2 regions of the Bradyrhizobium sp. AUGA SZCCT0160 genome follow, and region 2 is predicted to be linked to the other one. Evidence: riboswitches for the same ligand, from Rfam matches in the RefSeq annotation. Region 2 holds a riboswitch; the other holds the start of a gene.
The links. A riboswitch is a leader RNA that binds a small molecule or an ion and turns the genes downstream of it on or off. The one in region 2 is predicted to bind cobalamin.

Region 1: it holds a riboswitch for cobalamin, as region 2 does, so the genes downstream of both, JQ558_RS29920 (TonB-dependent receptor) here and JQ558_RS04745 (ribonucleoside-diphosphate reductase subunit alpha) in region 2, are expected to answer to the same signal.

Annotation. Positions count from the first base shown of each region.
Region 1 covers NZ_JAFCMD010000024.1:23,669-35,727, reverse strand. The annotation lists gene soxY (thiosulfate oxidation carrier protein SoxY) at 1-299, shown strand, start outside; gene soxZ (thiosulfate oxidation carrier complex protein SoxZ) at 327-638, shown strand; gene soxA (sulfur oxidation c-type cytochrome SoxA) at 635-1,498, shown strand; gene JQ558_RS29955 (hypothetical protein) at 1,495-1,803, shown strand; gene soxB (thiosulfohydrolase SoxB) at 1,832-3,574, shown strand; gene JQ558_RS29945 (hypothetical protein) at 3,571-4,032, shown strand; gene JQ558_RS29940 (MBL fold metallo-hydrolase) at 4,154-5,194, shown strand; gene JQ558_RS29935 (ABC transporter substrate-binding protein) at 5,318-6,145, opposite strand; gene JQ558_RS29930 (ABC transporter ATP-binding protein) at 6,145-6,927, opposite strand; gene JQ558_RS29925 (iron ABC transporter permease) at 6,924-7,967, opposite strand; cobalamin riboswitch at 8,102-8,302, shown strand; gene JQ558_RS29920 (TonB-dependent receptor) at 8,416-10,695, shown strand; gene JQ558_RS29915 (DUF6925 family protein) at 10,793-11,809, shown strand; gene JQ558_RS29910 (transcriptional regulator) at 11,925-12,059, shown strand, end outside.
Region 2 covers NZ_JAFCMD010000002.1:238,453-250,511, reverse strand. The annotation lists gene JQ558_RS04780 (DUF1036 domain-containing protein) at 1-308, shown strand, start outside; gene pyk (pyruvate kinase) at 305-1,741, shown strand; gene JQ558_RS04770 (OsmC family protein) at 1,875-2,300, opposite strand; gene JQ558_RS04765 (TetR/AcrR family transcriptional regulator) at 2,417-3,091, opposite strand; gene JQ558_RS04760 (phosphatase PAP2 family protein) at 3,356-4,333, shown strand; gene JQ558_RS04755 (hypothetical protein) at 4,537-6,051, shown strand; gene JQ558_RS04750 (ribonucleotide-diphosphate reductase subunit beta) at 6,062-7,192, opposite strand; gene JQ558_RS04745 (ribonucleoside-diphosphate reductase subunit alpha) at 7,222-10,137, opposite strand; cobalamin riboswitch at 10,252-10,470, opposite strand; cobalamin riboswitch at 10,593-10,794, shown strand; gene metE (5-methyltetrahydropteroyltriglutamate--homocysteine S-methyltransferase) at 10,902-12,059, shown strand, end outside.

The DNA of each region.
Region 1 (12,059 bases), on a different contig from region 2:
CGGCAGAAGCTTCCGACAAGGTAAAGATGGACGCGCCCGAGATCGCCGAGAACGGCGCGGTGGTGCCGGTATCGGTTTCGACGACGCTGGCCGACGTGACCTCGATCTCGTTCCTGGTGGCTGAAAACCCGGTCGCCCTGGTGGCCTCCTACAAGATTCCGGCCGGCACGATGCCGAACGTTGCCAACCGCATCAAGATGGCGAAGACCAGCAACGTGATCGTCGTCGTCGAAGCCGGCGGCAAGCTCTACAGCGCCACCAAGGAAGTCAAAGTCACCGTCGGCGGCTGCGGCGGCTAAGACACAGATAATCGAAGGATCGAAAAAATGGCATCGACCATTCGCGTGCGCGCCACCTCGTCAGGCGAAACCACCGAAGTGCAGGCGTTGATCCAGCATCCGATGGATTCCGGCTTCATCAAGGATTCCAAGGGCGAGCTCATTCCGCCGCATTTCATCCAGCAATTGACCTTCGAATATAACGGCAAGCCGGTATTCGTTGCCGATTGGGGCGGCGGCGTCTCCAAGGACCCCTACGTCAAGTTCGCCTTCAAGGGCGGCAAGAAGGGCGACGAGCTGAAAGTGAGCTGGGTCGACAACAAGGGCGCCACCGACACCACCACGGCGAAGATTCAATGAATCTGCGAGCCAGGATACAGTTCGCTGCGGCGGCCTTCGCGCTGGCCCTGCTGGCGTTCGCCGCGCCGCCTGCGGTCTCCGCCGACAAGGTCGACCCGGTCGCCGACGAGAAAGCATTCAAAAAATTCTTCTACGACAAATTCCCCAAGCTGAAGCCGGAAGATTTCGTCAACGGTCCCTATTCGATGGACGCGGACCTGTACAAGCAATGGCAGGACAAGGAACAGTTCCCGCCCTACGAGTTCTCGCTCGAACTGGGCAAGGAGATGTTTTCCAAGCCGTTCAAGAACGGCAAGACCTATGGCGACTGCTTCCCGAATAAAGGCATCGGCATCCGCCAGGACTATCCCACCTTCGACGAGAAAGAAGGCAAGGTCATCACGCTGGAGCTAGCACTGAACCGTTGCCGCGAAGCCAATGGCGAGCCGGCGTTCTCCTATGTACGCGACGAGATGGCGGCGCTGACCGCCTACATGGCCTTCACCTCGCGCGGCAAGCCGTTCAACATCAAGGTTCCGAACGACCCGCGCGCGCTGGCGGCCTATGAAAACGGCAAGGAATATTTCTACACGCGGCGCGGCCAGCTCAATTTCTCCTGCGCCACCTGCCATGTGCAGAGCCCGGGCGAGCGGGTCCGCACCGAAGTGCTGGCGCCGGCGCTCGGCATTGTCAACGCGATGCCGATTTATCGCTCCGAATGGAACGGCATGGGCACCACCAGCCGGCGCTTCACCACCTGCAACAGCCAGATCCGCGGCGTGCCGCTGACGCCGCAGGACGATGAATACCGCAACGTCGAATACTACCTGTCCTATGTCAGCAACGGGCTGCCGATATCAGGTCCGGGAGCGCGGCCATGAGGATCACGACACTCACCTCGATCGCCGCGGTGCTGCTGCTAGGTGCGACATCGGCGCTGGCCGCGGGCGAGGACGACTACAAGGCCGCCTACGCCGCCGCGGAAGCTGCCAACAAGCAGGCGGCTTCCTTGCGCAACCAATGGACCACGACGGCGTCAACGCTGGCGGTGGCCAAGAAGTTCGCCGACGGCGGCGATTTCGACAAGGCCACGGCGTCAGCCAAAGAAGCGGAAGCGCTGGCGAAAGCTTCGATCTTCCAGGCGACCAGCGAAAAAGAACGCTGGAGAGATTTGGAAATTCGTTGAGAGCGTTTTGCGACGCGCGGAGATTAGTATGCCGATCCGCCGCCGGGATTTTCTGACGCTAGCAGGCGCGGCTACCCTCGCAGGCAGCCTGCCTCGCCTCGCGCACAGCGCCGACAGCGTCTACGACCTCGAGCGCTTCGGCAATGCGCGCATCCTGCACATCACGGACACCCATGCGCAGCTCAAGCCGGTGTTTTTCCGCGAGCCCAGTGTCAATCTCGGCATCGGCTCGATGCAGGGCAATCCGCCGCACCTGGTCGGCAAAGCTTTTCTCGACCGCTTCGGCATCCGGCCCGACAGCGCCGATGCCTATGCCTTTACCTGCATTGAATTCGAAAAAGGCGCGCAACGGTTCGGCAAGCTCGGCGGCTTCGCACACCTGAAGACGCTGGTCGACCGCCTGCGCGGCGATGTCGGCGCCGGCCGCTCGCTGCTGCTCGACGGCGGCGATCTCTGGCAGGGCACCGGTCTTGCCAACGTCATGCAGGGCGCCGACATGGTCGACGCCTCGAACCTGCTCGGCATCGACGCGATGACCGGCCACTGGGAATTCACCTATGGCGAGAAAACGCTGCGCAGCAACCTCGAGCGCTTCAAGGGCGAGTTCCTGGCGCAGAACGTTTTCCTGACCGAGGAAGCCGCCTTCAACGACGCCAAGGCGTTCGATCCGGCATCGGGCCGCGTGTTCAAACCGGCCACGATCAAGGAGATCGGTGGCCGCCGGGTCGCCGTGATCGGACAGGCGTTTCCTTACGTGCCGATCGCGCACCCCAAGCGCTTCACGCCGGACTGGAAATTCGGCATCCGCGACGAAGAACTGCAGAAGCTGGTCGATGGCTTGCGCAACAACGACAAGGTCGATGCGGTCATTTTGCTGTCGCATAACGGCATGGACGTCGATCTCAAGCTCGCCAGCCGCGTCACCGGCATCGACGTCATTCTGGGTGGCCACACCCACGACGCGGTGCCGCAGCCGATTGCGGTGACCAATCCGGGCGGCGTCACGCTGGTGACCAATGCCGGCTCGAACGGCAAGTTCCTGGCCGTGCTCGATCTCGACATCGGCAAGGGCAAGGTCGCGAACGTGCGCTACCGGCTGCTGCCGGTGTTCTCCGAACTGCTGAAGCCGGATCCGGCGATGCAGGGGCTGATCGACAAGACCCGCGCGCCGCATGCGGGCGACTGGGTCGACAAGATCGCTTCGGCCGATCGCCTGCTCTACCGCCGCGGCAATTTCAGCGGCAGCATGGATCAGTTGATCTGCGACGCGCTGCGCAGCGAACTCGACACCGAAATCGCGCTGTCGCCGGGCTTCCGCTGGGGCACCACGACACTGGCGGGCCAGCCGCTGACCATGGAAGACGTGCTGGCGCAAACCGCGGTCACCTATCCCGAAACCTACGTCGCGACCATGACCGGCGCCCAGATCAAGGACGTGCTCGAGGACGTCTGCGACAACCTCTTCAACACCGATCCCTACTACCAGCAAGGCGGCGACATGGTCCGCCTTGGTGGCCTTTCCTATGCCTGCACGCCGGCGGAAGGCGTCGGCAAGCGGATCTCCGAACTGACGCTCGACAATGGCAACCCGCTGCAAGCCGCCAAGAGCTACAAGGTGGCGGGATGGGCTTCGGTCAACGAACAGACCGGCACGCCGGTGTGGGACGTGGTGGCGAAGCATCTGAAGTCAGGCAAGCCGCCCAACCGATCGGCCCCGGTCGTGACGCTGAAGGGCGTCGAAGGCAATCCGGGCATTTCGAAACAGGCATGACAGGCCTTACCACCACCCTGCGCATCATGACCGCGGCGCTGTTGATCGCAGCGACCGCACCGGCCGTGCGCGCCCAACAGGCGCCGCTGCAGGACAAGCCGTTTGCCGAGCACAAGATCGTGCTGCAGCTTTCGGACAATGACCCGCGCAAGCAGGGTCTCGTGCTCAGCGTCGCCAGCAATCTGATGAAGCACTACGACCCCGACAAGGTCGCGATCGAAATCGTCGCGTTCGGCCCGGGCATCGAACTGCTGCGCCCGGAAAATCCCAACCGCAAGATGGTCGAGAGTTTGGTCGCCCAGGGCGCGCGGTTCGATATCTGCCTCAACACCGTCGACACGCTCGAACGCGAAAGCGGCAAACGGCCGGAGTTCATCGCGGCGGCGACACCGGTTCAGGTCGGCGTCGCGCAGATTCTGTTCCTGACCGAGAACGGATATACGCTGGTGAGACCGTGATCGAGCCTTTGATCAGCAAGATTACCCCGAAAAAGCCACGTCGGAGAGACGAAAGCCGTTTGAGAGGCGCGACGAAATAGAATAATATCCTCCGCGAGAAGTAGAGAACGCGGCAGCGATCATGATCTTTCGTCAGCTCTTCGACAGCGTTTCGGGCACCTACAGCTATTTGCTGGCCAGCCGCGCCGGCGGCGAGGCGCTGATCCTCGATCCCGTGCTGGAAAAGGCCGACCGTTATTGCCAGCTGCTGCGCGAACTCGACCTGCGGCTGGTCAAGGCGGTCGACACCCATCTGCACGCCGACCACGTCACGGGCCTCGGCGAGCTGCGCGACCGCACCCAGTGCATCACCATCATGGGCGAACAGAGCAAAGCCGACGTGGTGTCGATGCGCGTCTCCGACGGCGACAAGGTGATGATCGAAGGCTTGAGCCTGGATGTCATGTACACGCCCGGCCACACCGATGATTCCTACAGCTATTTGATGGGCGACCGCGTCTTCACCGGCGACACGCTGCTTATTCGCGGCACCGGCCGTACCGATTTCCAGAACGGCAGCGCGCGGGCGCAATATGACTCGATCTTCAACCGGCTGCTGAAGCTGCCTGACGAGACCATGGTCTTCCCCGCCCACGACTACAAGGGCGACACGGTTTCCACCATTGGCGAGGAGAAGCGGTACAATCCGCGCCTGCAGGTGCGCGGCATCGACGAGTATGTCGAGCTGATGAACAATCTCAATCTGCCGAATCCAAAACTGATGGACGTGGTGCTGCCGGCCAACATGCATGTCGGCCTGCACCAGGACGATCTCGCCAAACAGGGCCTCGCATTGTCAGCGCGCGCCGCGATCGACAGTATCGGCAAACCCGACATCCTGCTGGTCGATCTGCGAGAGGCCAGCGAGCGCGCCAAGCACGGCACGCTCTCGGGCGCGCTGCATGCGCCCTACCCCGGCATCGCCGAAAGCTTAGCGCCGGGCGGCATGCTGCGCGAAGTCGCGGCCGCGACGGGACGCCGCGTGGTGTTCTTCTGCGCGTTCGGCGAGCGCTCCGCGATGGCGGTCACCGCCGCCAAGAACGCCGGCCTTGCCAACACCGCCCATATCGAAGGCGGCATCGACGCCTGGAAGAAAGCCGGCGGCCCGGTGGTGATGGGGTGAATACTCACGGAACGTAGGGTGGGTAAAGGCGCGCTTGCGCCGTGCCCACCATCTATCCAATCATTGCACCTGAATGGTGGTGGGCACGCTTCGCTTAGCCCACCCTACGATTCGCCGCGACTGTCACCGCCCCACCCGTTTCAATTCCGCCGTCAGCACATCCAGCGCTTCCGCCAGCATCACGCCGCCGCATTCGGTCAGCCGTTCCGGAATCACGATGCGCTTTTCCGGCGGATAGAACCGCGCGAGCGCCGGATGCAGCAGAAAGGCCTGGCCGTCGTCGCGCGCGAAATCGCCGGCCTGCGACACCAAGAGCAAATCCGGTTTCTGGCTCACGATCGCCTCGAGCGAGGCGAAGCCGCCGAAATTGAAGCCGAGATCGCCGGCCGTGTTGAACAGCCCGGTCTCGGCCAGCAGCGAGCCGACAAAGCTGTCGCTGCCCGCGACCCAGCCGCGCCGCGACAGCGGCAGCACCCGATAGTGTTTTGCGGCGACAGCCTGGCGCGCCCGTGCGAGCGCGGCATCGAGCAACGCGATCTGCGCCGCCGCGCGATCGGGGTGACCGACGATATCACCGAACTCGCGAATCTGGTCCTTCACCTCGGGCAAGGTTCGCGGCACCGGAAGTTCGGCAAGACGCAACCCGTGCGCTTTGAGCAATTCCCGCGTCGAACGCTTGTCGTACAGATTGGCGACGACGATGTCGGGCTTCAGCACCATCACGTCTTCCGCACCGCCCGACAGTTTTGGATAGCGAGCGACGTCACCGGCCACCCAGGCATCGCGAGAATACCGCGAAAGCCCGAGGATCTGTTCGGGATCGGCCAGCGACAGCAGCAATTGATCGCTGCAGACGTTCATCGACACGATGCGCGGCAATTGAGCGGCCAGCGTCGCACCAGGCATCGCCAGCGCCGCAACCGCCAGCAGCACGGCAAGCCGGCGGCGCATCACAGATCCGCCCACGGCACGATTACGGCCTCGCACTGGTATTCGGCGCGGTAGGCGCTGATCCGGAACACGTCGGCTATCACCTGCTCCGACAGCGCTTCCACCGGCGCGCCCTGCGACACCAGCCGGCCCTCCTTCAGAACCAGCACATGATCGGCGAATCGTGCGGCGAGGCCAAGGTCGTGCGTCACCACGATGACCAGCACGCCCTTGTCGGCGGTGGCGCGCAGGTTCTTCATCACGTCGATCTGGTGCCGCGGATCGAGCGAGGCGGTCGGCTCGTCGGCGAGGATGACCGGCGCTTCCACCGCGAGCACGCGCGCCAGCGCGACGCGGCTGCGCTCGCCGCCGGACAGTTCGGTGACGCGGCGCTCGCTGAACTCCACCACATCGACCGCCTGCATCGCACGCAATACTGCGTCAGTATCCCTTGGCGACAGCCGCGCCGGATCGGTCGCGCCGTGCGGATAGCGGCCGAGCGCCACGATGTCGCGCGCCGGCAGCGGCCAGTGCACGATGTGGCCCTGTGGCAGATAGGCAAATCGCTTGGCGCGTTCGCGCAGCGACAGACCGGCCAGTACGTCGCCGCCGATGTGGATGTCACCGCGGGACGGCAGCAGCCCCGACAGCGCCCGCAACAGCGTGGTTTTGCCGGCGCCGTTCGGCCCGACCAGGGCGACCAGATGACCCGCGCTCAGCGACAGCGTGACATCGCTGAGCACATGGCGGCCAGCCAGCGTCACGTTCACGCCTTGCGCCGTGAGAAGCGCGGCTTCGCTCATGCGACACCTCCCCCGAGCGCGCGGCGTTCGCGCGCGATCAGATAGAGGAAGAACGGCACGCCGATGATCGAGGTCAGCACGCCGACCTTGATGTCGCTGGTCGAGGGAATGATCCGCACCGCGATGTCGGCGGCGAGCAGCAGCGCCGAGCCTGCCAGCGCACTCGGCACCAAGAGCCGCGCCGGATCATGGCCGATCAGGGGCCGCATCAGGTGCGGCGCGACGAGGCCGATGAAGCCGATGGTGCCGGTGACCGCTACCGCGCCGCCGACCCCGAGCGCCACGCCGGTGATCACGATCAGCCGCAGGCGCCCGACATCGACGCCGAGGCTCTGCGCAGTTTCCTCGCCAAGGCTGAGCGCGCGAAAGGAATGGCGCTGGCTGAACAGGATGATGCCGCCGGCGATGATGAACGGCAGCGCCAGCATCACGTGCTGAAAACTGCGATCCTCCAGCGATCCGAGCAGCCAGAACGCGATCTCCAGCACCACGAACGGATTGCTGGAGAGGTTCATCACCAGCGCGGTAGCGGCGCCCGCCAGACTCGAAATCGCAAGACCGGCCAGGATCAGGATCAGCAGCCCGGCATTGCGGCCTGCAATCGTCAGCAGCACGAACACCGAACCGAACGCCGCCATGATCGCCACGACAGGCAGCGCATAGGAGCGCACATCGGCCCACCCCAGCGCGATCACCAGCACCGCGCCGAAGGCGGCCGATTGCGGCGCACCGAACAGCGAGGGCGAGGCCAGCGGATTGCGCAGCAGGCCCTGCAGCGACGCGCCCGACATTCCGAGGATGGCGCCGATCGCCAGCGCCAGAATGGTCCGCGGCAGGCGGATTTCCCGCACGATCACCTGCGCCACGTCGCTGCCGCCGCCGAGGAGGGCTTCGATCACCGCCAGCGGCGACAGCCGCACCGGCCCGATGCCGAGCGAGATCAGCACCAGCAGCGCGACAAGGCCGGCAAGCGCAGCCGTCACGCCAATCCGGCGCCGCGCGGCCTCCTCGTTTGCAGCAGTGATGGTCTCAACACTCATCGATCGTCCCCGAACGGTCAGCCCGTACCGCACAACGCGTTCGAACGGTACTGCTCATGCGACATAAAAGACGCACTCGTCCAGTGAGGATCGCAGGCGAGGCCTGATGGGATTGACTCTATCTTTGACAAACTTCTACCATAATTTTCGACGGTTCCCGTTTTGGGGATCAAAAGGGAATGCGGTGCGGGGACAGTCCCCCAATTCCGCGGCTGCCCCCGCAACTGTAAGCGGTGAATCTTTCGTCCTACGCCACTGGGATTCTCGGTCCTGGGAAGGCGACGAAAGGTAACGACCCGCAAGCCAGGAGACCTGCCGTCAGCCGTGGTCACACGCGAAGATGTCGGTCGGGGAGTACAGGCATTAGTTTCATCAGAGCTGTTTGCAGCACGATGGTGGGACTTGGTTCGCTGTGACGTGCCACTGACGTCATACCGAGGCCTGAACCATGTCTTCCACCACCACTGCCGCCAAGCGGTGCCGCCGTCTTTTGCTGGCGTCCAGCTTTCTGGCGCCGATCATGGCGCTCACCCATTCCGGCGCGCAGGCCCAGACCGCCACAGCCGATCAACTGCCGGCGATCGAGGTCAACCCGCCCGGCGACCAGAACCGGACCCGCGCCAAGCCCGCTTCCGATCAGGGCTCGGGCACGCGCCGCGTCGTTGCGCCGAACCCGAGGCCGTCAAGCAATCGAAACCCTGCGCCGGGGACCGGCTCCAACGTCGTCGCGTCGCAAGGCGATGGCCAGGGCGGCGGCGGAGCGCCCGTCCGGCAATTCGCCGGTATCGTCGGCACATCGGCGACCGTCATCACGGCTGAAGAAATCGCGCATTCACCCGCGCAGACCTTGCAGGAAATCATCGCGCAAACACCGGGCGTGCAACTGACCAGCCTGTTTGGCGGCGTCAACGGCGCGAAGACCAGCGTCGATCTGCGCGGATTCGGTGCGTTTGCGACCTCCAATACCCTGGTGCTGATCAACGGCCGAAGGCTCAACGACATCGACATGGCCGGCGTCGATTTTTCGACCATTCCGCGCGATTCGATCGAGCGCATCGAAATCACCCGCGGCAACAGCGGCGCGGTGCTGTACGGCGATAATGCCGTCGGCGGCGTCATCAACATCGTGCTTAAAAACGGTGTCGGCGGCCCGCCGGTCGCGATCCGCGGCGAAGCCGGCGTCGGGTCCTTCAATCAGCGCATGGCCTCGGTCTCGGCCGCGACCAATTTCGGTCCGTGGTCGACGTCGTTCTATGGCAACGCCATCAAGTCCGACGGCTACCGCGTCAACAACGCGCTCGATCAGCGCAACGGGGTCGGCAACCTCAACTACTCCACGCCCGGCCTCACCGCCTTCGTAACCGTGACCGGCGACGATCAGAAGCTCGGCTTACCCGGCGGCCGGCTGGTCGATCCATCCATTGGTCTCAACGAGCTCGTCACCAACCGCCGCGGCACCAGCACGCCGCTCGACTACGGCAACCAGCAGGGCGCCAGCGCCACCGCCGGCTTCACCAAGACCCTGTGGAACGGCGTCGATCTCATCATCGATGGCGGTGTGCGGGACAAGAAACAGCAGGCCGCGTTCTTCAATCCCTTCGCCAACAGTTACGTCGACAGCCATCTGCAGACATGGTCCCTGACGCCTCGATTGAGCGTCAAGAACGTAATGTTCGGGCTACCCTCGTCGATCCTGACGGGCATCGATTATTACGATGCGACGTTCCACCAGGAGCGGCCGGAATTTCAGGGCACACCGCCGATCCATACTTACGATCTGTCGCAGAGAACGATTGCCGGCTATTGGCAGCAAACCCTTGGGCTGTTGCCGACAACGGATTTCTCGTACGGCGCGCGAATCCAAAACGCCAGCCTGAGTGCGCGGGACCGTCTTAACGATCCGCCGAATTGCGCCCTGTTTTTTACCTGCGGCGCCCAGAACCTTCCGCTGGATAGCAGCGAAGTCCAGCACGCGCTGCATGTCGGCCTCGAACATCGCTTCAACAATATCGTCTCGGTATTCGGCCGGGCCGCCCGCGCGTTCCGCACGCCGAATGTCGACGAGAGATTGTCCTCCGGACCTTCCTTCGATCCTGTCTTCTTCACCCCAATTCCCGGCACCTTCCAGTTGAAAACCCAGACCTCGCACGACGTCGAGGGCGGCTTCCGCATCAAGTCGGGCGGGTTCCAGATGCAATCGAGCATCTACAACATGGACCTCGAAAACGAGATCCATTTCAACCCGGCACTGTTCTTTAACGTCAACCTCGATCCGACCCGCCGTTACGGCTCGGAAACCAGCGCCTCGCTTCGTGTCAGCGACAGCGTGCTGCTGCGCGGCGGCGTGGCTTACACCCGTGCGGTATTCCGTGAAGGGCAGTTCGCCGGCAATGACGTTCCGCTGGTGTCCCGCTACACCGCCAGTGGCGGCGTAACCTGGAATATCTGGCAGAATTATCTGGTTGCGGACGCCACGGTGCGCGGCTGGAGCGAGCGCTACATGGACAACGACCAGAAGAATACCCAGCGCCGCATCCCGGCCGATGCCACCATCGACTTCAAGCTGAGCGGGGCATATCAGCACTTCTTCTGGTCGGTGAGCGTCAACAACGTGCTCAACGCGCTATACTACGATTATGCGATCGCAAGCACGTTCACCGACGGCCGCTTCAGCGCCTATCCGCTGCCGGGCCGGACCTACATGGTGAAGGCCGGCGCGACGTTCTGAGCCCGGACGCCGGTCCGGGGCCCGCTCCGGACCGGCTTGTCCTGACCTGACAAGCCAGTATTCTCTTTGGCCCCGAGGGTTAAGGGAATGCTGGTTGATGCCTGATGTTTCCGCCGTCGCGGCGATCGATCTGTTGCAGCGGGAAATCGCCGATCCCGACACGCAATGGAGTCTCGGCACGTTCGGCGCCATCGCCGAATTCGCCCGCGATCGCGACGAGCCGGTGCGGCTGACGCAATCGATCGAGGCCGTTGCAGCCGTGACGCCGCGCGGCGGCATTGCGCTTAATCCCAACGGCAACAGCCGGCCGTTCGCCTCCGAGAGCATCACCAAGTCGGGCTGGAGCCATCGGATCGCGCTGTGCCTGCCGTCAGGCGATTGCGCGATGAACGGCCGCACCACGCTGACGGAAATCGGCGCCGATCAAGAGGCGCTGCGGCCGGAGGACCGCGAATCCTTCCTGTTCGATCTCGGCCTCGGTGCGCTGCAGGCGGATTTCTGCGTGCGCGTCGGCGATCCCAATCTCGCCGCGCGGCTGCGCCAACTCTGCGGCCGCGCCATCTTCGAACACGACAATCCCGCGATGGGGATGATCCTTGGCGCTAACCCGCATCGCGTCTTCATCAGCCGGCTCGGCCGCATCGAGGTCTATCAGCCGATCCCGCCGCCCTCGGGCACGAGCCCGGACGGGCCGCACACCCATGTGCTGCCAAGACTGCTGAAAAGCGGCCGGACCCATGCCGCCACCGAGCCGGTTCCCGAGGGCTGGATCCCCTGCGCGCACATCTATCCGCCGCATCCGTTGCGTGACGGAATGGGCGAGGCCCGGCCATTCGACCAGGCACATCACCAGCGTTTTCAACGGGTCCTGGCGGCGTGCGGCGATCCCGAAACGCTCGCGATCAAGCAGCGCGTCGTCGATGCGGTGCTGGCGGGGGAACCGCCGATGGCGATCGCCGGCGACCGTCACGGCCGCGCCGGCATTCGCATTGCGCTGCGCCAGGTCAAGGCCAAAGGTCAGGCGTCAACGACATTGGCGGCCTGGCTGGCCGCTTTCGACCAGAGCGGTCCTGAAGACGGCGATGATCCCGCCGCTCTTCACCATGAGGGCTGAATCAACCCGATAACGGGGCTTTTTCGGCCCAAATTCGCGCCCCCAGCGGCGCAATCCATGGTATTACGGCCGAAACACCGCCCGACGGCATGCGTCGCGGTTCCAGAGGTATATGATGAACGACGAACCGAAGAGTCCGGCCGAAATGAAAGAGATTCGGCTGCACCGCAAGCGTACCCAGGAGGTCGAGGGCATCAAAGCGATGGCCGAGATCGCGGCCTCCGACATCGCAATTCGCAAGCGGACTGAA
Region 2 (12,059 bases):
TCGACTATGACCGCGGCGGCGAATGGTCGGGGCAGGCCTTCATGTGTTCGCGAGACAAGGAATTCACCATCAAGGGTACCGAGAATTGCCTGGCGCGCGGTTTTGACCGCACCGGGTTCTTCGAGGTCGACACCGGCGAACAGAGAGCATGGACCGTGCAATTGACCGAAGCCAATGAACAACCCGCGCAGCAGCGCGTGCCGGGGATTCCGGGAACGGTCGGTCCCGGTGGTGTGCCGGGTCTGTCGCCTGGCGGACCGCCTCAAGGCGGATCCGGGCAGCCGCCAGCTTCGGCGCCCAAGCAATGAGGCGTCTCCGTCGGATCAAGATCCTCGCCACCCTCGGCCCGGCATCGTCGGACAGCGCGATGATTCGCAAGCTGTTCGAGGCCGGTGCCGATGTGTTCCGCATCAATATGAGCCACACCTCGCACGACAAGATGCGCGAACTGGTCACGACCATTCGCAATGTCGAGTCCAGCTACGGCCGGCCGATCGGCATCCTGGTCGACCTGCAAGGACCGAAGCTGCGTCTTGGCTCGTTCAATGAAGGCGCCACCCAGCTCAAGAACGGCCAGAACTTTGTTCTGGATTCCGACAAGGCGCCGGGCGACAACAGCCGCGTCCAGCTTCCGCATCCGGAAATCCTGGCGGCGTTGCGGCCGGGTCACGCCTTGCTGCTCGACGACGGCAAGGTGCGGCTGATTGCCGAGGAAACATCGCCCGATCGCGCCGTGACGCGGGTGGTGATCGGCGGCAAGATGTCGGACCGCAAGGGCGTCAGCCTGCCCGACACCGACCTGCCGGTCTCGGCGATGACGCCAAAGGATCGCGCCGATCTCGAAGCCGCGGTGACGACCGGGATCGACTGGGTCGCGCTCTCCTTTGTGCAGCGCGCCGAGGACGTCAATGAGGCCAAGCGGCTGATCCGCGGCCGCGCCGCTGTGATGGCCAAGATCGAAAAGCCGCAGGCGATCGACCGGCTCGGCGAAATCCTCGAGGTCTCCGACGCGCTGATGGTGGCGCGCGGCGATCTCGGCGTCGAATTGCCGCTGGAGCGGGTGCCCAGTCTTCAAAAGCAAATGACGCGGATGGCACGGCGCGCCGGCAAGCCGGTGGTGATCGCAACGCAAATGCTGGAATCGATGATCCAGGCGCCGGTGCCGACGCGCGCCGAAGTCTCCGACGTCGCGACCGCGGTCTATGAAGGCGCCGACGCCATCATGCTGTCGGCGGAATCCGCCGCCGGCAAATTCCCGGTCGAGGCGGTCTCGACCATGAACCGCATCGGCGAGGAAGTGGAGCGCGATCCGACCTATCGCTCGGTGCTGACGGCACAGCGGCCCGAGCCGGAGCAGACGGTCGGCGACGCCATCGCGGACGCCGCACGGCAGATCGCCGAGACGCTGGAATTGTCCGCGATCATCTGCTGGACCAGTTCGGGCTCGACCGCGATCCGCGTGGCGCGCGAACGGCCGAAGCCGCCGGTGGTGGCGATTACGCCGAACCTGGTGACGGGGCGCAAATTGTCCGTCGTGTGGGGCGTGCATTGCGTGGTCGCGGAAGACGCGCACGACCAGGACGACATGGTCGATCGCGCCGGCTCGATTGCGTTCCGCGACGGCTTCGCCAAGGCGGGCCAGCGCGTGATCATCGTCGCTGGCGTGCCGCTCGGCATCGCCGGCACCACCAACATGGTGCGCATCGCCTATGTCGGCCCGGATGGCAAAGCGGATAAGTGACGGCGTGCCGTCATTCCGGGATGGTCCGAAGGACCAGCCTCAGGGGCGCAATTGCGCCCCGGGGAATCTCGAGATTCCCCGATGTGCAATTGCACATCTGAGATTCGCGCTTTCGCGCGCCCCGGAATGACAGCTAAGCAAGCGTCGCGTCCAGCGTGATTTTCGTGTTCAGCAATTTCGACACCGGACAGCCGGCTTTTGCCTTGCCCACGAGTTCCTCGAACTTCGCCTTGTCGGCGCCAGGAATTTTCGCATTCAATGTCAGGTGCACCGAGGTGATGGCAAAGCCATCGCCCTGCTTTTCCAGCGTCACGTCGGCCTTGGTTTCCATCTGCTCGGCGGTGAGCTTGGCTTCGCCGAGGATCAGCGACAGCGCCATGGTAAAGCAGGCGGCGTGCGCGGCGCCGATCAATTCTTCCGGGTTCGAGCCCGGCTTGCCCTCGAAGCGGCTGGCGAAACCGTAGGGATAGTCGTTCAGCGCGCCGCTCTTGGTCGAGATCGCGCCCTTGCCGTCCTTGATGCCGCCCTGCCATTTGGCCGAGCCTGATGTCGTCGTCATGGAATGCTCCTTCACCGGTGAATGACCGATCACGCGCAACCTGGCGGATGGTTGCGTCAGAGCGATGTCAATTGCCGGTGATATCCGCGCAAAACGCGTTCCGCGTTTTGTCGCGACTACGCCCCCACCAGCGCCTTGGCCGGCAGCACCGCCTGCACCACGAGGCCGCGGGCGCGGGCGTCCATGACGCCGACCGCGCGTAGCGCCAATAGCGTCACGGTCTGCACGGCGTCGCGCAGTTTTGCGGAATCGTCCATATTGTCAGGGGCCAGCGGGCCGACCAGCGCCTCGTGCAATGCGCCGAGCAGTGCGGTGGCGGCGAGCGCGGTATCCTGCGCCGGCAGATGTCCGGCACGCACGGCCGCCTCGATCCTTGCTGCGATCTCGCCGGAGATTTCGCGGCGGCTGGCGAGCCGCGAAGCCGACACGTCGACATCGACCGGCTCCGCCAGAATCCCCCAGGCGAGCTTGCGCTGCGACAGCACATGGACGGCGACCGTCGTGACCGCCGCGGCCAGTGCCGAGGACGGCCCGGGCGCCGCCTCCGCCGCGCGGCGGATCGCGGCCAGTTCGTCGCGCGAAACTTCGGCGATCAATTCGGAAATCAGTTCGGCCTTGGAGGGGAAATAGCGATAGACGGTTCCGGCCGCGACATTGGCCCGGACCGCCACGGGGGCGATCTGCACCGCCGCCATGCCGCCGTCCGCCGCAGCGTCCCGCGCCGCCGCCAGAATGGCGCTGCGCCGCGCCGCCAGCCGTTTCACCACTTGCTGGGTTCGCCGATAGACCATGGCGCGCTTCCCCATCCCCGGCGCGTCCGCACCCGGGAGGGGTTGCAAGATCGCGCTGCGTCTTCATCGTTTTGAACGATTGTCCCCAATCGCTTTGAAGAACTGAACAACTATTCAGGCCTGTTGACAAGAAGCAAATATGACGGCCTCGGGGGCAAATGGCCGCTGAACGCAGGGTCCAATTGGTGGGCCGATAACCATAGCCGTTTCCCGAATATTAAGCCTTCCCGCGCAACTGTGCCCTACAACCTCGCAGGGTGCGGCATGGTCAATTCGAACGCTTTCACGGCCTGGCGGCTGTTTCAGCTGAACTGGATTCCGATTGCCGCCATGGGCGCCGTGGTGCTGCTCGGGGGCGCGCTCTGCGGTTTCACGATGAAACCGCTCGCCCTTGCCGTTACTCTTGGAATCGTCGCGGCATTGGCGCTGATCGCCTACCTCTATGCCTTCGCCAAGGGCGATCAGGCGGATCCCAAGCTGATCTTTCCGCTGGGGGCGATTTCCCAGCTGCTGTTGATCGCGACGATCATGGGGCCGCTGACCTACGTCGCTGCTGTGACCAACTGGCCGCTGCAGGACCGCGCCTTGCTCGCGATCGATCGCGCCATGGGCATGGATCCGGAGATGATCGCGCAGTACGTCAATGACCGTGAATGGCTCGGCGCTTTGCTGGTGCGCAGCTACACCCTGATCAAGATCATCCTGGTCGCGATCCCACTGGTCCTTGCCCTGACATCGCGTTTTGTGCGGCTGCAGGTGTTCGTGCTTGCGTTCAGCCTGACGCTGATCATGACACTCGTGATTTCGACGTTCACGCCGGCGGTCGGAACTTACCACGGCCTCAACATCGACCCTTCGCAATTCTCGTCCCTGGATGCCTCGATGTATCAGGCGCAGCTGCGCGACATCCTGGCGCTGCGCGACGGCTCGCTGCGGCACCTCGAATTGCTCAAGATCACCGGCATCGTATCCTTCCCGAGCTTCCACGCGGCTTCCGCCGTGCTCTACATCTGGGCGCTTTGGCCAGTGCGCTATGTTGGAGGGGCCGCGGTCGTCCTCAATATCCTGATGATGGCTTCGACGCCGGTGATCGGCGCCCACTACATGATCGACGTGTTCGGCGGTGTCGCGCTGGCCGTGATCGGCATCTGCCTTGCCAAGTATCTCGTAAACATCGTGGCGCCCTCGTCGTCGACCGCGCAGGCTGCGCCGCAGATAGCCCTGGTGCCGGCATTGGATTAGGCCGCCATCGTCGTGCCTTGCGATGGTAAATTCTGACTAAAACGCTGGTCCGCCCGGTTAACGGCTTCTTCGCCAAAGAACATCATTGTCAGGCACGTGAGCCTGCAATTCACGCAAAAATAGCGCGGCTATGGTCAGCTCGCGAAAATTCCTGCGGCACGCCGTGACTGTCACACCAACGCAAGAAGCCGGCCCAAAATCCGATGTCCATTTCCTTCGCCAATCCGACTGTTAATGGCGCCAGTGTCCGCAGCCTCGGGCGCGTGCTGATTCCGCTGTTGACCGGGCTCGTCGCCTATCTGATCTTCCTGTCGCTCGGGGAAATCCTGCTGCGGGATTCCGACACGCTCTGGCAGATCAGGATCGGGCAGTGGATCGTCGAGCATGGCGCCGTGCCCTACACCGACGTTCATACCTTCACCCGGTTCGGCGAACCCTGGATGTCGAGCTCCTGGCTGTCCCAGGTGCTCTATGCCGTTTCCTATGAATCTTTGGGCTGGGCCGGCCCGGTCATCCTGACCTCGCTCGCGATCGGGGCGACGGTCACGATCTTCATGTACCTGTTTGCCGACTATCTCGACCCAACCCGCGCGATCCTGCTGGTCACGCTTGCGGTGCTGGAGTCGGCGACCCACTTCCTGGCACGCCCCCATATGCTGGCGTTCCCGTTCATGGTCGCGTTCCTCGGCGGGCTGCTGGCAGCCGCGGATCGCCGGAGCGCGCCGTCATGGTGGCTGCTGCCGGTGCTTGCGATCTGGGCCAATCTGCACGGCGGTTTTGTTCTCGGACTGGCACTGATCGGACCGATCGGCCTGGAAGCGCTTTGGACCTGCGAACGCAAGGACCGCATCAGGCTGACGATTCAATGGGCGATGTTCGGTGTTGCCGCCGTCGCGGCGTGCTGCTGCACCCCCTATGGCTGGAACACGCTGATCGGCGCGGCAAAAATCCTCAGCCTCGGCAAGCTGCTGTCCATGATCTGGGAATGGATGCCGGCCAACTTCGCCACCTGGAGCTTCTTCGAATTCACGCTGCTCGGCCTGATCGGTCTCGGCTTCTATCGAGGCCTCTCATTGTCGGTGCCGCGAATCATCCTGCTGCTCGGCCTGCTCTGGATGGCGCTGTCGCATTCCCGGAACATCGAAATCTTCGCCTTTATCGTGCCACTGGTCGTGGCCAAGCCGTTTGCCGAGCAGTTGGGAACGCTGCGCGCGGCGATGGTGCCCGTTCGGGAAGGACAGTCGCGGGCGCCTGTGATGCTTGCCGCGCTCGCGGTGGCAGTGGCCGGATGGGCATCGACGCAAGTGTTCATCGCGCACCACCCGTTCGCGTTCCTGTCGTCCCAGACCCCGGTCGCAGCGGTGGACGTCCTGCAGAAGCGGCAGGCTCAGCGCATCTTCAGCACGTCGCCGTTTGGCGGCTATCTGCTGTCGCGCGACATCAAGGCCTTCATCGACGGCCGCGCCGAACTCTACGGCGAACAGTTCGTCCTGGACTATTTCGACGCGGTCACCGCCAAGGACGTCAACATACTGCTCGCCACGCTCGACAAGTATCAGATCGACGCCACCTTGCTGGGGCCGGATTTGCCGGCCACCAGGGTGCTGGATCATATCGCGGGGTGGAAGAGGGTGTATGCGGACGACGTCGCCGTGATCCACGTCCGCGACGATCAGCGCAAGGCCGCTCCACCTTCCGCGCCGGGCTCGTCAAACTGAGGCCCGGCTCTCACTCCCAGGTCAGCGCGCCACCGTTCTGATACTCGATCACGCGGGTCTCGAAGAAGTTCTTTTCCTTCTTCAGGTCCATCGCTTCCGACATCCACGGGAACGGGTTCTCGGTCTCGTCGAACACCCGCGCCAGCCCGAGCTGCGCGCAGCGGCGGTTGGCGATGAAGTGCATGTAGGTCTCGCACAAAGCCGCGTTCAGCCCGAGAAAGCCGCGCGGCATGGTATCCCGGCCATAGGCGGCTTCGAGCTCCGCCGCGGCGCGCACCATGTCACGAATCTCGTCCTGGAACGCCTTGGTCCACAGATGCGGGTTCTCGATCTTGATCTGGTTGATGACGTCGATGCCGAAATTCAGGTGGATGGATTCGTCGCGCAGGATGTATTGGTACTGCTCGGCAATCCCCACCATCTTGTTGCGGCGGCCGAGCGACAGGATCTGGGCAAAGCCGGTGTAGAACCACATGCCCTCGAAGATCACATAGAAGGCGACGAGGTCGCGCAGGAACGCCTGGTCGGCCTCCGGCGTGCCGGTCTTGAAGTCGGGATCGTCGAGATGCTGGGTGTGCTTCAGCGCCCACGCCGCCTTGTCGGTAATCGACGGCACCTCGCGGTACATGTTGAACAGCTCGCCCTCGTCCAGGCCGAGGCTCTCCACGATGTACTGGAAGGTGTGGGTATGCACCGCCTCCTCGAAGGATTGCCGCAACAGATATTGCCGGCATTCCGGATTGGTCAGATGGCGGTAGATCGCCAGCACGATGTTGTTGGCGACAAGGCTCTCGGATGCCGCGAAGAAGCCGAGATTGCGCTTGATGGCGCGGCGCTCGTCCTCGGTGAGGCCGTCGCGCGACTTCCATAACGCGATATCGGCCTGCATCGAGACTTCGGTCGGCATCCAGTGATTGTTGCAGCCGGCGAGATATTTCTCCCACGCCCATTTGTATTTCAGCGGCAGCAATTGATTGACGTCGGCGCGGCAATTGATCATCCGCTTGTCGTCGACCGACACACGTCCACCGCGGCGGTCGATGGTGCCGAGCCCGGTTTGATCGGCCCCGGCAGGAGGTAATGCCGCAAAGGGCGGCGGCGCGTGAGATGCGGGCGCGGAAGGTTCGGACCAGTCGAGCATTGGGTTTATTTCCTTATGTTTCTTGCTGCTTACTGGCAGGCTTCGCATTCGGGATTATCGATGGAGCACGCCACCGCACCGGACAAGTCCGGCGCGGTGGCGGCCAGCGGGACGATGATTGGGGCTGGAGCCATCATCGTCACGGAGGCGACACTGTTGAGCTTGCCGTCGGTGCCCTTGAGCGTGGACTTCTCGACATGCGTCGCGCTGCGCGAGCGCAGGTAATAGGTGGTCTTCAAGCCGCGGCTCCACGCCAGGCGATAGAGCGCGTCGAGCTTCTTGCCGGACGGGTTGGCGATGTAGAGGTTGAGCGACTGCGACTGGTCGATCCATTTCTGTCGCCGCGCCGCCGCCTCGATCAGCCAGGCGCTGTCGATCTCGAAGGAGGTGGCATAGAGCGCCTTGAGATCATCAGGGATGCGGTCGATCGAGCCGACGCTGCCGTCGAAATATTTGAGATCGTTGACCATCACCTCGTCCCACAACCCGCGCGCCTTGAGGTCGCGCACCAGAAACTCGTTCACGACGGTGAAGTCGCCGGACATGTTGGATTTGACATAGAGGTTCTGGTAGGCGGGCTCGATCGACTGCGCGACGCCGCAGATGTTGGAGATGGTCGCCGTCGGCGCGATCGCCATCACGTTGGAATTGCGCATGCCGGTCGATCTGACGCGCTCGCGCAAGCTGCCCCAATCGAGCGTCATGGAGCGGTCCATCGCGACGCCGCCGCGCGCTTCCGCCAACAGTTCGATCGAATCGATCGGCAGGATGCCCTGGCTCCACAGCGATCCGTCGAACGAGGGATAGCGGCCGCGCTCGGCGGCGAGATCGACCGAAGCCGAAATCGCGTAGTAGGAGATCGCCTCCATGCTGGTGTCGGCGAACGTCACGGCCGCGTCGGAGGCGACAGCGATCCGCATCGCCTGCAGCGCATCCTGGAACCCCATCAACCCGAGGCCGACCGGACGGTGCCGCAGGTTCGAACGCCGCGCTTCCGGAATGGTGTAGAAATTGATGTCGATGACATTGTCGAGCATCCGCATCGCAATCGTCACGCTGTTCTTCAGCCGCGCCTCGTTCAGGCGGCCGCCTTGGATGTGATTGAGCAGGTTGATCGAGCCGAGATTGCAAACCGCGGTCTCGTCGTCCGAGGTGTTGAGCGTGATTTCGGTGCAGAGATTGGAGGAGTGGATGACGCCGGCATGGCGCTGCGGCGAACGGAGATTGCAGGGGTCCTTGAACGTGATCCAGGGATGTCCGGTCTCGAACAGCATGGTCAGCATCTTGCGCCACAGGTCCGTGGCGCGGACCTGCTTGAAGACGCGGATTTCACCGCGCGCCGCCTTGGCCTCATAGGCGGCATAGCGCTCGGCGAATTTTGTGCCGTAGAGGTCGTGCAGGTCGGGCGTCTCGTCCGGCGAGAACAAGGTCCATTCGCCGTCGGTTTCGACGCGTTGCATGAACAGGTCAGGCACCCAGTTCGCGGTGTTCATGTCGTGGGTGCGGCGGCGGTCGTCGCCGGTGTTCTTGCGCAGATCGAGGAACTCCTCGATATCGATATGCCAGGTCTCGAGATAAGCGCAGACCGCGCCCTTGCGCTTGCCGCCCTGGTTGACCGCAATGGCCGTATCGTTGGCGACTTTCAGGAACGGCACCACGCCCTGGCTTTCACCATTGGTGCCCTTGATGTGGGCCCCAAGGCCGCGCACGCGGGTCCAGTCATTGCCGAGCCCGCCGGAATATTTCGCCAGCAGCGCGTTGTCCTTGACCGACTTGAAGATGCCGTCGAGATCATCCGCGATCGTGGTGAGGAAGCACGACGACAGTTGCGGCCGCAGCGTTCCCGAATTGAACAGCGTCGGCGTCGAAGCCATGAAGTCGAACGACGACAGCAGATCGTAAAACTCGATCGCGCGGGCCTCGCGATCGATCTCGCGGGTCGCAAGTCCCATCGCGACGCGCATGAAGAACGCCTGCGGCAGCTCGATGCGGTTGCCGCCTTCATGCAGGAAATAGCGGTCGTACAGCGTCTGCAGGCCGAGGAACTGAAACGCCAGATCGCGTTCCGGCTTCAGCGCCGCGGCGATTTTCTTCAGGTCGAAGCGCGCCAGATCCGGATCGAGCAACTCGGCCTTGATGCCGGTCTTGATATAGGCCGGGAAATATTCGCCGTAGCGCGTGGCCATGTCGGCCTGCGAGGCGTTGGTCGGCGCGCCATGCACGTGGGACAGCACTTCGGTGCGCAGCTTGTCGAGCAGCAGCCGCGCGCTCACGTACGCGTAGTTGGGCTCCTGCTCCACCAATGTCCGCGCGGCCATCACGGAAGCGAGCGCCAGTTCGTCCTGGCTGATGCCGTCGTAAATATTGCGCTGGGTATCCGCGATGACGGGCGCGGCGTCGACGCCATCAAGGCCGGCGCAGGCCTCGGCCACGATCAGCGCAAGCCGCGCGGTATCGAGCGGCACTTTGGTGCCGTTCGCCAGCGTCACATGCAGCACGGGTCCTGCCGCGGGCTTGGCCGATTTGGCGACCTCCTGCTCGGCGCGCTGCCTGGTGCGCTCGTCACGGTACAGCACATAGGCGCGCGCCACCTTGTGGTGCTCGCTGCGCATCAGCGCCAGTTCGACCTGGTCCTGCACGTCTTCGATGTGAAAGGTGCGGCCTTCGCTCATCCGGCGCGACAGCGCGCCGACGACTTCCGCGGTCAACTGCTCCACCACCTCGTGAACCCGGCGCGAGGCCGCCGCGGTGTGGCCCTCGACGGCGAGGAACGCCTTGGTCATCGCGACCGAGATCTTGCTGGCATCGAATTTCGAAACCGTGCCGTTGCGGCGGATCACCTGCATCGGAAGTTCGGCGTCCGGCGCGGCAAGCGTTTCGGGACGCAACTGGAACAAGGCAGCGGTTTTGGCTTCGAGAGAAATGAGACCGGAAGATTCGGACATCGGCAGACCCCGTGGTGTTGTTGAGGCCGGATGTCGTTGGGGACGCTGCATCGAATGCGCGGCGGCAAGCGCCGGCATGGATCTGCAAGCGACCGCCGGACACCCCGCCCGTGGACGTTTTTTCGGTGTCGCGGCAGGTCTCCTGGCTCGCAGGTCGTCGTTATTCCCTGTCTTCCCAATGCGAATCCGCATCAGTGACGTAAAGGCGGGAACAACTCACTGCTTACAGTTGCGGGGGCAGCGCCGGAATTTCGCGCCCTTTGGCGCGATCACCGACTTCCCTCTTAGCCACCATGACTTGCGTCGTGATAGACCGTGACAACTACATCTGGTGCGATTTGGGCAATCGTGTCAATGGTGCGCTAGCCGAGCCTGCGAAAATTCTGGTTCACCCTGTTAAAGCTGTGAACAACCGCAACAACCGGCGATCGAGTTGACGGGCGCGCCGAGTTGCCAGTAAGTGGACGCGTCGTGGTTCTTCGGGATGGTTTTCCCGAAGCTAAGAGGGAAGCCGGTGTGAAGCCGGAGCTGCCCCCGCAACTGTAAGCGGCGAGCCGCTGTCCAACAAAGTCACTGAGACCCGCAACGGTTTTGGGAAGACCGGACAGCAGCATTGACCCGCGAGCCAGGAGACCTGCCTCGACAACATAAACGTCCTCGGGCGGGGTGTCCCGGTGGTGCGGTTGCGATTCCGCGCGCCTCCTGACGCCTGGAATCCAGACGTGTCACTTCGGCCTTTGCCCCCAACTTTTGGGGTTAAGCCAATGACTACTTCTACAGAGAAGTCTTCCACAGCGACTTCTTCTACAAATTCTACCTCCTCACTTCCCGTCGCTTCGCTCGGCACGCCGCGCATCGGTCCGCGCCGCGAGCTGAAATTCGCGCTGGAGAGCTTCTGGTCGGGTACGACCGACGAGAAAGCCCTGATCGAGACCGGCATCGGGCTGCGCGCCGCCAACTGGGCGCGCCAGAAGAAGCTTGGTGTCAGCATCATCCCGTCCAACGACTTCTCGTTCTACGACCAGGTGCTCGACACCTGCGTGATGGTCGGCGCCATTCCGAAAAGCTACGGCTGGAACGGCGGCACGGTTCCACTCGCCACCTACTTCGCGATGGCGCGCGGCGCCAAAGGCGCGGCGCAGGATGCGGATTGCGGCCACGCCCACCACGACGCGGCCCACGGCGTGCCGGCGCTGGAGATGACAAAATGGTTCGACACCAATTACCACTACATGGTGCCGGAACTGGAGAAGGATCAGCAATTCATCCTCGCCTCGCGCAAGTCGATCGAGGAATATCTCGAAGCCAAAGCGCTCGGCTACCAGACCCGCCCGGTGCTGGTCGGCCCGGTGACGTTCCTCAAACTCGCCAAGTGCAAGGATGCGGGGTTCAACACGCTGTCGCTGCTAGACCGGTTGCTGCCGGTCTACATCGAGGTGCTGAGCGAACTTGCCAAGGCCGGCGCGGAATGGGTGCAGATCGACGAGCCGTGTCTGGTCCTCGACCTCGACGTCATCGCGCAGCAGGCGCTGCATTATGCCTATGCGGAAATCGCCAAGGCGGCGCCTGAGCTCAAGATCATGCTGGCCACGTACTTTGGCGGGCTCGGCGCCAACCGCGACACAGCGATGGCCCTGCCTGTCGCCGGCCTCCATCTCGACCTCGTGCGCGCGCCCGAGCAACTCGACGACCTCGCCGGTCTTCCAAAGGACCGCGTGCTGTCGCTCGGCATCATCGATGGCCGCAATATCTGGCGCGCCGATCTGAGCCGGCTGCTCGACCGACTGGAACCTGTGGTCACCAGGCTCGGCGGCGACCGCGTGCAGCTCGCGCCATCATGCTCGCTGCTGCACGTCCCGATCGACCTTGCGCTGGAAACCAGCCTCGATCCTGACGTGAAGAGCTGGCTGGCGTTTTCGGTG